DNA from 3 places in the Vibrio japonicus genome. Region 1 is predicted to be linked to each of the others. Evidence: predicted binding sites of a transcription regulator. Region 1 holds the regulator's gene; each other region holds the start of a gene.
The links. Region 1 encodes MetJ, which represses methionine synthesis genes. Its sites were predicted from a motif close to TTAGACNTNTANANGTCTAA; they were not measured.
Positions count from the first base shown of each region.

Region 2: the regulator MetJ is predicted to act here: its motif matches at 1,558-1,577, upstream of metA (homoserine O-acetyltransferase MetA).
Region 3: the regulator MetJ is predicted to act here: its motif matches at 1,424-1,443, upstream of metE (5-methyltetrahydropteroyltriglutamate--homocysteine S-methyltransferase).

Region 1 is NZ_CP102096.1:184,423-187,706, forward strand. Features, by position in the region: gene NP165_RS00900 (bifunctional aspartate kinase/homoserine dehydrogenase II) at 1-301, opposite strand, end outside; gene NP165_RS00905 (O-succinylhomoserine (thiol)-lyase) at 301-1,467, opposite strand; gene metJ (met regulon transcriptional regulator MetJ) at 1,682-2,002, shown strand; gene NP165_RS00915 (malic enzyme-like NAD(P)-binding protein) at 2,136-3,284, opposite strand, start outside.
Region 2 is NZ_CP102096.1:1,495,364-1,498,647, forward strand. Features, by position in the region: gene NP165_RS07080 (porin family protein) at 1-453, opposite strand, end outside; gene NP165_RS07085 (DUF3859 domain-containing protein) at 661-1,098, opposite strand; gene NP165_RS07090 (ATP-binding protein) at 1,068-1,469, opposite strand; gene metA (homoserine O-acetyltransferase MetA) at 1,601-2,542, shown strand; gene pilW (type IV pilus biogenesis/stability protein PilW) at 2,701-3,284, shown strand, end outside.
Region 3 is NZ_CP102096.1:1,109,859-1,113,142, forward strand. Features, by position in the region: gene NP165_RS05345 (HI_1241 family integral membrane domain) at 1-107, shown strand, start outside; gene NP165_RS05350 (DUF4250 domain-containing protein) at 179-379, shown strand; gene metR (HTH-type transcriptional regulator MetR) at 447-1,358, opposite strand; gene metE (5-methyltetrahydropteroyltriglutamate--homocysteine S-methyltransferase) at 1,652-3,284, shown strand, end outside.

The DNA of each region.
Region 1 (3,284 bases):
TTGAAAACTCATCGTGCAATGCAGCAAGTAATGCTTCTTTTTTTTCATCTTCGATAAGTTCATCGACTAGTGATAGTTGGAACTGCCTGAGAGATTGCAAAACTTCGTGAGCGATTCGTCCATCTTTGTTCAGCGCATCTAAGAACTCCAATAATCGATTCGTTGTTTTTCCTGCTGCAGAGACAACGATAAGATCTTCAGTATTTGAGTATTCTTTTAGGATGTTGACGACTCGGCGGTAGCACTCAGGATCGGCTAGGCTACTACCTCCAAACTTGTGAAGCTGACGGGCTAAGGTCATTAGATACTCTCCTTAGCAATAAGGAAGGCTTGCTCTAGATCTGAGATAAGATCTTCTGCGTCTTCCAAGCCTACAGACAGGCGCAAGAGCAATTGTGAAACGCCAGCCTCAGCAAGCGCCTCTTCACCCATCGCACGATGCGTCATAGATGCAGGATGGCAGATAAGGCTTTCTACGCCACCTAAAGACTCAGCTAAAGAGAATAGCTCTAATTTTTCTACGAAGACTTTCAGTTGCTCAAAACTGCCAGAAAATTCGAAGCTAAGCATGGAACCAAATCCAGATTGCTGTTTTTTCGCGATATCGTGCCCAGGGTGCTCTGGGAGGCTAGGGTGGTAGATCGTACCAACAAGCTCTTGGTCTTTAAGGAAGTTCAGGATCTGCGCAGAGCTTTCTTCATGTACACGCATACGGGCACCCAATGTACGGATACCACGTAAAGTCATGTAGCTATCAAAAGGAGTACCTGTCGCACCGATACAGTTTCCCCACCATGAAAGTTCTTCCGCGTGTTCTTCTGTTTTGGTGACGATGACACCACCGATCACATCAGAATGGCCATTAATGTATTTTGTCGTTGAGTGAATAACAAAGTCTGCACCAAGCTCTAAAGGTTTTTGGAATACAGGTGTCAAAAACGTATTGTCTACTGCTACCAAAGCGCCGATTTTTTTCGCTTGGGTACATATTTTCTCAATGTCGACCACGCGAACAAGTGGGTTAGAGGGGGTTTCTAGAAGAACAAGCTTAGGCTTTTGTGCCAAAGCGTCAGACAATGCCTGCTCATCTGATTGATCGATAAACAGAACTTTAAAATCACCTTTCTGAGCGCGTGTATTAAACAAGCGGTAGGTCCCACCGTAGCAGTCATGTGGTGCGACAATCAGATCATCTGGACCAAGAAATGCGGATACCCAAAGGTTGAGTGCTGACGTTCCGCAATTTGTAACCACGGCTCCTTTGCCTGATTCTAACTCGTATAGTGCCGTTTCAAGTAATCCTCTGTTGGGGTTACCTGAACGGGTGTAGTCATATGTTGGGACTTCTCCAAACGCAGGAAATCCATAGTTGGTCGAAAGATAAATTGGGGGGACAACAGCATGATGTTGTGTGTCTGACTCGATACCAGTACGTACCGCGATTGTGGCTGGCTTGCGGGCGCTCATAAGTGTTTCCTTTCGCACAGTGGTGACAACTTGCAGGGATTACGCTATATCTGTGTTAGATAGAGATAATCCAGTTCCATACTTAGATACTTTACTTATCATCCTTTGAGACGTCAACACTTCTGGACGTCCATATGTCTTTGCTTATGGCCATAAATCCCGCTAAAATTACGCCTTCTGATTTTTATCCATCAAAAATTATTAAAGGTGCGCAATGGCAGACTGGAATGGCGAATACATTAGCCCGTACGCTGAACATGGAAAGAAAAGTGAACAAGTAAAAAAAATTACTGTTTCGATTCCACTGAAAGTATTAAAGGTACTCACTGACGAGCGTACACGCCGTCAGATTAACAATCTACGCCATGCGACAAATAGTGAGCTATTGTGCGAAGCATTTCTACATGCCTACACTGGCCAGCCACTTCCGACGGATGAAGATCTACGTAAAGACCGCCCAGATGATATCCCTGCAGAAGTGAAGCGTCTGATGACGGAAATGGGCATTGAGTTCGAAGCGTTTGACGAAGAATAAAAATCTCTTGTCACATAGAGTGTCGAGAGCAGAAAAGCAGTAACAAACGCACCATTATTTTCGCTGATGCTGGCTACCGTGAGATAAAAAAGCCGCTGATTGATATCAGCGGCTTTTGTTTGAGAGTAGGAAATTAACCTTCCATGTATCCTTCAGGCATTTCGATACGAGCGACACCTGAATCAACGGCCGCTTGCGCGACGGCTTTAGCTACGCGCGGAAGTAAACGAGAGTCCATAGGCTTTGGAATGATGTAGCCAGGACCGAATTCTAGGCTATCCACGCCTGCTGCTTTTAACACTTCAGCTGGAACGTCTTCTTTCGCTAGCTGACGAATTGCTTCAACCGCTGCCAGTTTCATTTCATCATTAATTTCACTAGCACGAACATCCAATGCCCCGCGGAAGATGAATGGGAAACAAAGAACGTTATTGACTTGGTTAGGGTAATCACTGCGGCCAGTACCCATGATGAGGTCATTGCGGACTTCATGTGCAAGTTCTGGTTTGATCTCTGGATCTGGGTTAGAACACGCAAACACAATAGGCTTATCGGCCATGAGTTTTAGTGCTTCTGGTGGTAATAGGTTTGGACCTGATACACCAAGGAATAGGTCTGCGCCTTCGATTACGTCTTCAAGAGTGCGTTTATCTGTATTGTTGGCAAAGAGTTGCTTGTATTCATTTAGGTCGTCGCGACGAGTGTGGATAACGCCTTTGCGGTCAAGCATGTAGATTTTTTCACGCATAGCGCCACACTTAATCAGTAGCTCCATACATGCGACAGCGGCTGCACCCGCGCCCAAACAAACAATGGTTGTTTCTTCAAGCTTTTTACCTTGCAGCTCAATTGCGTTCAACATACCTGCTGCAGTGACGATAGCTGTGCCGTGTTGATCATCGTGGAAAACAGGCACGTCACAGCGTTCAATAAGCTGTTTTTCAATCTCAAAGCAATCAGGTGCTTTGATATCTTCTAAGTTAATACCACCAAAAGTGTCTGCGATGTTTGCTACTGTATCAACAAACTCGTCAATAGTGCGGTGCTTTACTTGAATATCAATAGAATCTAAGCCGGCAAAACGTTTGAACAGAAGTGCTTTACCTTCCATAACAGGCTTAGATGCCATTGGACCTAAATTACCTAAACCAAGAATTGCGGTACCGTTAGAGATAACAGCGACCATATTGCCTTTGGCAGTGTATTTGTAAATATTCTCTGGATTTTGCGCGATTTCACGAACTGGCTCAGCGACACCTGGGCTGTATGCCAGTGCCAGATC
Region 2 (3,284 bases), 1.3 Mb from region 1:
GGCAAAACCACTTTCAGTGTCACTCGCTCCTCCCAATTCTGCAGTTGCTCTCCCATAACCAAGAAGACCATAAAGAGAAAAGTGCTCATGGAAAGGAAAAGTAGGACGAGCATATACACCAAAGTACTTGCTAATTTCCATAGACTCATCTAAAAAGTCGCCATCACTACTATTAAAAGCGCCTCGAGCCTCTACTGACAACCAAGGATTAAACCTGTAGCCCGCGAGTCCACCAATCATTGATACATCGGAGATGTTCTCTTTAGTAGACATCAATGGATCGCCATTCGCGTCATAAAGCTTGGCGTCAGCATCGATATCTAGAAAGTAACCACCTACACCAAAATAAAAGTCATTATACCCATCTGATTTTACATAGTGGTTATTCGCCAACGCGCTGCTCGACATGGCGAGTACGGATAAAAAAGTCCCAACTTTCACTGCTAACTTCATCGCATTTCCTTATTTCTTGTAGTAAAAAACCAATATGAAACTGGTAATTAAATATTAGTGCATTTCTCCTAACACTCACCCTTAAGGTCTAGAAACAAGAAGTACGTAATATTATTGATACAAATAGAAATAAAGACTTGATTTATGAGAAAAGTTGTATAATCATCGAGGTGCTTATTCACCTCTGAGCACTCGAACTCTGAATACTCAAAACCCCCTACGCTTCCAAAATTCTCCTTCGTCGCGGGCATAGACATCGAACGTTTTATCTGCAATGACTGATCCATCCATTTTGACCGTCATACGCCATTTACCTATATTCGACTCATAGCCATTGATGGGGTCAAGTAGTTGGATTGTATCTCCTAAGTAAAAGTCCCAATCATTGCTTCCTACGTGGATGTCACCGGTAAACGGTTCTAAAACTTGCCCTTTCTTTCCTAATACCCCGGGATGCGAAATGCAATACTCGATTACACGTCCTTTGGCTTTTTTAATATTTATGATGTAGCCAAATTCCACCTCTTCATCTGCTGGAACTTGTGTCGTGAACTCTTGAATTTTAGGTAAATGCCGAGAGTTAGAGTCCCAGTTTGAATAGATTCCATAAGAGGTCATTTCGACAATTGGGGAACGCTTTGCCATTCTTGCCACCGTTTTTTCATTTGTTGAATTGTTGCTGGCTCCACGCCATGGATATTGCCAAAATCATTTTTACATTCAATCACTTCAAATTTGGCTCCGTATCGGTTCGCCAACTTCAAGTAAGGAGTCATCTCCCAGCGTCGAACAAAAGTATTAGAAACAACAACACTCTGCTTTTTAGCTAGGCTTTTTGACGTCATCGTTTGACACCATTGATGAGCTTGAGCGATTTCATCTGACTTAAAACAGTAGCTACCCGCTTCATCCATAAAATACATATCGGCTTCGTAGTGATTCACATTGAGTGATTTAGCAAGCGTACTTTTTCCTGAACCAGGCAATCCTCGTATTAGAGTCAATTTGAATGTCATTGTTGTCATTATTTAGGGAGGTATGACGAGATCTTAATACGAAATGGCCCTAAATTGCTATCGACAAGCCAGTTAGATTGAGTTAAGTTTAGATGTATAGACGTCTATAAGAAATGCTTAGGGAGTAAGCCGTGCCAATTAAGATCCCCGATCAGTTACCTGCATCCGACGTATTGCGACAGGAACATATCTTTGTGATGCCCGAGTCTCGCGCGTCAACTCAGGAGATCCGCCCACTAAAGGTACTGATCCTCAATCTGATGCCTAAAAAAATTGAGACGGAAACTCAGTTTTTGCGTCTATTGTCGAATAGCCCTCTACAAGTCGATATTGAGCTGCTAAGAATTGACGACAGGCCAAGTAAAAACACACCGACTGAGCACCTTGATAACTTTTATCGCCAATTCGAGATGGTAAAAAAGCGTAACTTCGACGGCCTGATTATCACTGGTGCACCACTTGGTTTGGTTCAATTTGAAGATGTGCTCTACTGGGATCACTTGCAGACCATCATGAATTGGGCGAAAGAACACGTTACCTCTACACTCTACGTTTGTTGGGCAGCTCAAGCCGGGCTAAAACTGCTTTACAATTTGCCAAAGCGAACGCGTAAAGAGAAATTATCTGGTGTATATCACCACCAAATTCACCACCAGTATCATCCTGTTTTACGAGGATTTGATGACACCTTCTTAGCACCGCATTCTAGGTATGCGGACTTTTCTCCTCAGTTCCTTGAAGAACATACGGATCTTGACATCTTAGCCACATCTGATGTCGCTGGTGTCTACTTAGCCGCCACAAAAGATAAACGAAACGTATTTGTTACAGGCCACCCAGAGTACGATCCTCTTACATTACATCACGAGTATGTTCGTGACTTGAGTGAAGGAATGGAGCCTGCTATTCCCGTCAACTACTACCCAAACAACGATCCAGAGAATAAACCCGTGGCGAGTTGGCGTAGTCACGGTCACCTGCTTTTTGCAAATTGGCTCAATTACTGTGTTTACCAGCAAACGCCTTATGATCTTGAGCACTTTAGTGAAGCTAATTTCACCAAAGATGATTAAGAAGTGTTTGAGAAAGGGTTCAATTTGAACCCTTTCGTTTTTATATCAAACGGGTCAAAAGTTATAATTGCCGACTCAGTCGCATTGTTTCTGGTTGCAACTCACCACCGCCCTTTCTTTACGTTATACATGCAGTCACGTTGTTCAATAAGAAAGATATTATGCGCCGTCTATCCATACTTTTCGCTATTACGCTGACAGGTTGTGTTACCGTTGAATCTACGCAAAATCCAGGAAGCTCAGCGTCACCTAAGGAGCGAGCAGAAGCACGTATAGAGCTTGGGATTGGTTACCTAAATCAAGGCAACATGGTCAAAGCACGAGAGAATCTAGAGAAAGCGCTCACTCACTACCCGGGCTACTATCGCGCACAACTTTCCATGGCGCATTACTTCGAAAAAGTGGGAGAAAAAGACGCGGCTACCGAAATCTATGAAACGGCCCTAAAGCAACACCCGCAAAACGGAAATGTGTTAAACAACTACGGAACATTTCTTTGTAAACATGGGAATTATGAAAGAGCCGACAAGTTCTTCAATAAAGCCATTGATCAACCCTACTACTATCTCACTTCCGCTAGTTATGAGAATGCCGCTTTCTGTGCGCTAAAATCCGGTGATACTGCACAAGCGAAAACCTACTTCATGCGAACACTTGACCATGACCCGCACCGCGCGAGGGCACTTCTTCACCTTGCTAAGTTAGAAATTGAAGATGGCGATTTTGTTAAAGCAAGAATTCG
Region 3 (3,284 bases), 930 kb from region 1:
GTTGGCATATGCTGCTATCGAAAGATGTGCAGAAAGTGCAGTTAAGTATCGCATTGGTGGCTATGTTAGCTGCGACAACCTTCAACCAGGGATTGTTTGTTCTTTAGAACTGACTCACTTTAAATTTGTCGAATTGTAGCTACGCTTGTTTGTATAAGGTGAGCAGAGGAGTGCAGCTATGGATCTGAGCAATGTAGGCGGTTTGGATAGCATCATCCTATTGGGTATCGTTAATGAGAAGCTGCGACTTGAGTGTGATAGCTTTGAAGAATTGGCGAGCATGTACGAAATGGATGTTGAAAGTGTGGTAGGCAAATTAGACGTTCTTGGCTATCAATATGACCCGCTAACCAATCAGTTTAAATCTTACGACAGGTAACGCTTAGTCGTTGCAATACAAAAGCAATTCAGCAAAGGAGGCCAGGTGCCTCCTTTGCTATTTCCGGCTATACGGTTTTAATCCCTTCCAAGTGACTCTTAGATTGTTGCCTCGCAGTGCTGAAGAAGGCTTGTAAATAGCGCTTGTTTCTATCTGAATGACGTACGGCAGCAAACAGTCTGCGCCATAGCCCATCGCCCAAAGGAATGCTGGTGATCAAACCTTGACGTGAAAACTCGCTGATCGCCCAGTTGGGCAGTGCCGCGACACCTAACCCTGCTGAAACCATTTGCACTAACATCAAGGTGTTATCGGCTTGCTTCCATCTCGCAGGTTCAACTCCCGCAGGTTGCAAGAAGTGTTTGACCACATCCAAACGGTTTTTCTGTACAGGGTAGGAGAGCATGGTTTCGTGGCTCATATCTTTGGGTTCGATATATGCCTTCTCCGCCAGCGGATGATTGGTCGCTGTCACCAAGCGCATTTCAAAATCAAAAAGTGGCTCATAGTGGACTTCAGAACGCGGTTGAATGTCTGAAGTAATGACCAAGTCTAGCTCGCCATTCATTAATGCTGGTAATGGTTCAAAACCAAAGCCGGACGAGAAATCGAGCGTCACACTAGGCCATGCGACCTGATATTCACGCAATGCAGGCATTAACCATTGGAAACAAGAGTGACATTCGATCGCCATGTGCAGTCGCCCGTTCACGTCTTCTTTCAGGCTGGCAATCTCGTTTTCAGCTTTGGCCAGTTTTGGCAGGATGTCATCAGCCAGTTTTAACAATATGTCACCTTCAGAGGTGAACTTGACCGGGCGCGTTTTACGCAGAAATAACTGCCCACCAATGCGAGATTCTAAATCTTTTATTTGATGTGATAACGCTGACTGAGTGAGATGCAATGAGGTTGCGGTTGCAGTCAAGGAGCCAGTATCGCGTAATGAGGTTAGCGTTTTTAAATGTTTAAGCTCTATCATGAATTCCCTTCAACCTTGTCCATTCTTCATGAGGAACCCTTAACTTACCTTTTAATTCAAGCCATGTAAACATCTAGATGGCTAAATGCACATGCATCACAGTATGATCGGATTTTAATGATAGTGTTATTCACCATGAATTTTCTTAATAAACAAGTTGAATAATTGGATGTTGTAGAGATTGGGGTTTAGAGAGATAGTTTGGCCATCCAGACATCTTCGATAGTCAGTTGTTTAATGTCGATGCAGCGTCTGACCGAACAAAAAATCAACGTCTAAAAAGGATTATGAACATGGCTATAACAACGCACATTCTAGGCTACCCGCGAATCGGTGAAAAACGAGAACTCAAATTTGCATTAGAAAAATACTGGCGCGGTGAAATCGATCAGGCTGAACTTAAAAACGTAGGCACAAACTTACGCCAAAAGAACTGGGCTACTCAGGCTCAAGCTGGGCTAAGTTTTGTTACTGCTGGTGACTTTGCATGGTACGACCATGTTTTAACAACAACTCTGTTACTTGGACACGTGCCAAAACGTCATCGTAGTGGCTTCCCTGATCTAGACACGCTGTTTAAGGTTGGGCGCGGGCAATCTCAGACAAGCTGTGGTTGCAGTGGAAGCGCTGCGTCAGACATGACCAAATGGTTCAATACCAATTATCACTACATCGTGCCTGAATTCAGCAAAGACGATAGCTTTGAAGTCAGTTGGCCGCAACTGTTTGAAGAAGTAAACGAAGCAATTAAAGCTGGACACAAGGTTAAACCAGTACTGCTAGGCCCAATCAGTTATTTGTATCTGGGTAAAGAAGTGGAAGAAGGCTTTGACCGTTTGACACTCTTACCACGCTTACTGACTGCTTATCAGCAAATTTTGGCAAAACTGGCCAAACAAGGTGTTGAATGGGTACAAATCGACGAGCCAATTCTCTCTCTAGAACTGGAAAAAACGTGGTTAGATTCATTCAAACTGGCTTATCAAGTGATCCGTAGCGATGTAAAAGTGCTACTGACAACTTACTTTGATTCGGTCACCGACTCTTTAGATAAAATTGTTGAATTGGATGTTGATGGTTTGCATGTGGATCTGTCTGCTGCTCCAACACAACTACAGCAAGTGGCGGATAAACTGCCTGAAGGTTGGGTATTGTCTGCGGGTGTCGTCAATGGCCGTAACGTATGGCGCGCTGATCTAACGACGCTTCGTGAAACTCTGCAGCCGATTAAAGACAAGCTAGGTGACAATCTTTGGATCGCAAGTTCTTGTTCACTGCTTCACAGCCCAGTAGACCTAGAGCTTGAGCCGTCATTGTCTGAAGACGTACAAAGCTGGTTCGCTTTTGCAAAACAGAAAGTGACCGAAGTCGCTCTATTGGGTAAAGCGTTAGAAGGTGATCAAGAGGCAATCTTAGCGAGTGATACCTACAGTGCGCCAATTCAAGCACGTAAAACGTCGAAAGAAGTTAACAAGCCACAAGTTCAGGCTCGTTTAAGTAAGATTACTCAAGCATTGGGTGAGCGTAGTGCGCCTTATGCAGAACGCGCAGCGCATCAGGCAGAAGTACTGGGCTTGCCTCTGTTCCCGACCACGACGATTGGTTCTTTCCCTCAAACAAGTGAAATTCGTGTTCAGCGTAGCGCGTACCGCACTGGTCAGCTATCTGAAGGTGAATACGTAGAAGCGCTTAAAGGGCATATTGCGGATGCGGTGAAACGTCAAGAAGCACTGGATCTGGATGTACTGGTACACGGCGAAGCAGAGCGGAATGACATGGTGGAATACTTTGCCGAAAACCTAGCGGGCTTTCAGACAACCAAATTTGGTTGGGTACAAAGCTACGGCTCTCGCTGCGTAAAACCAGCCATTGTTGTCGCGGATATCGAACGTGAAAAACCAATCACGGTTGAATGGTCGACTTATG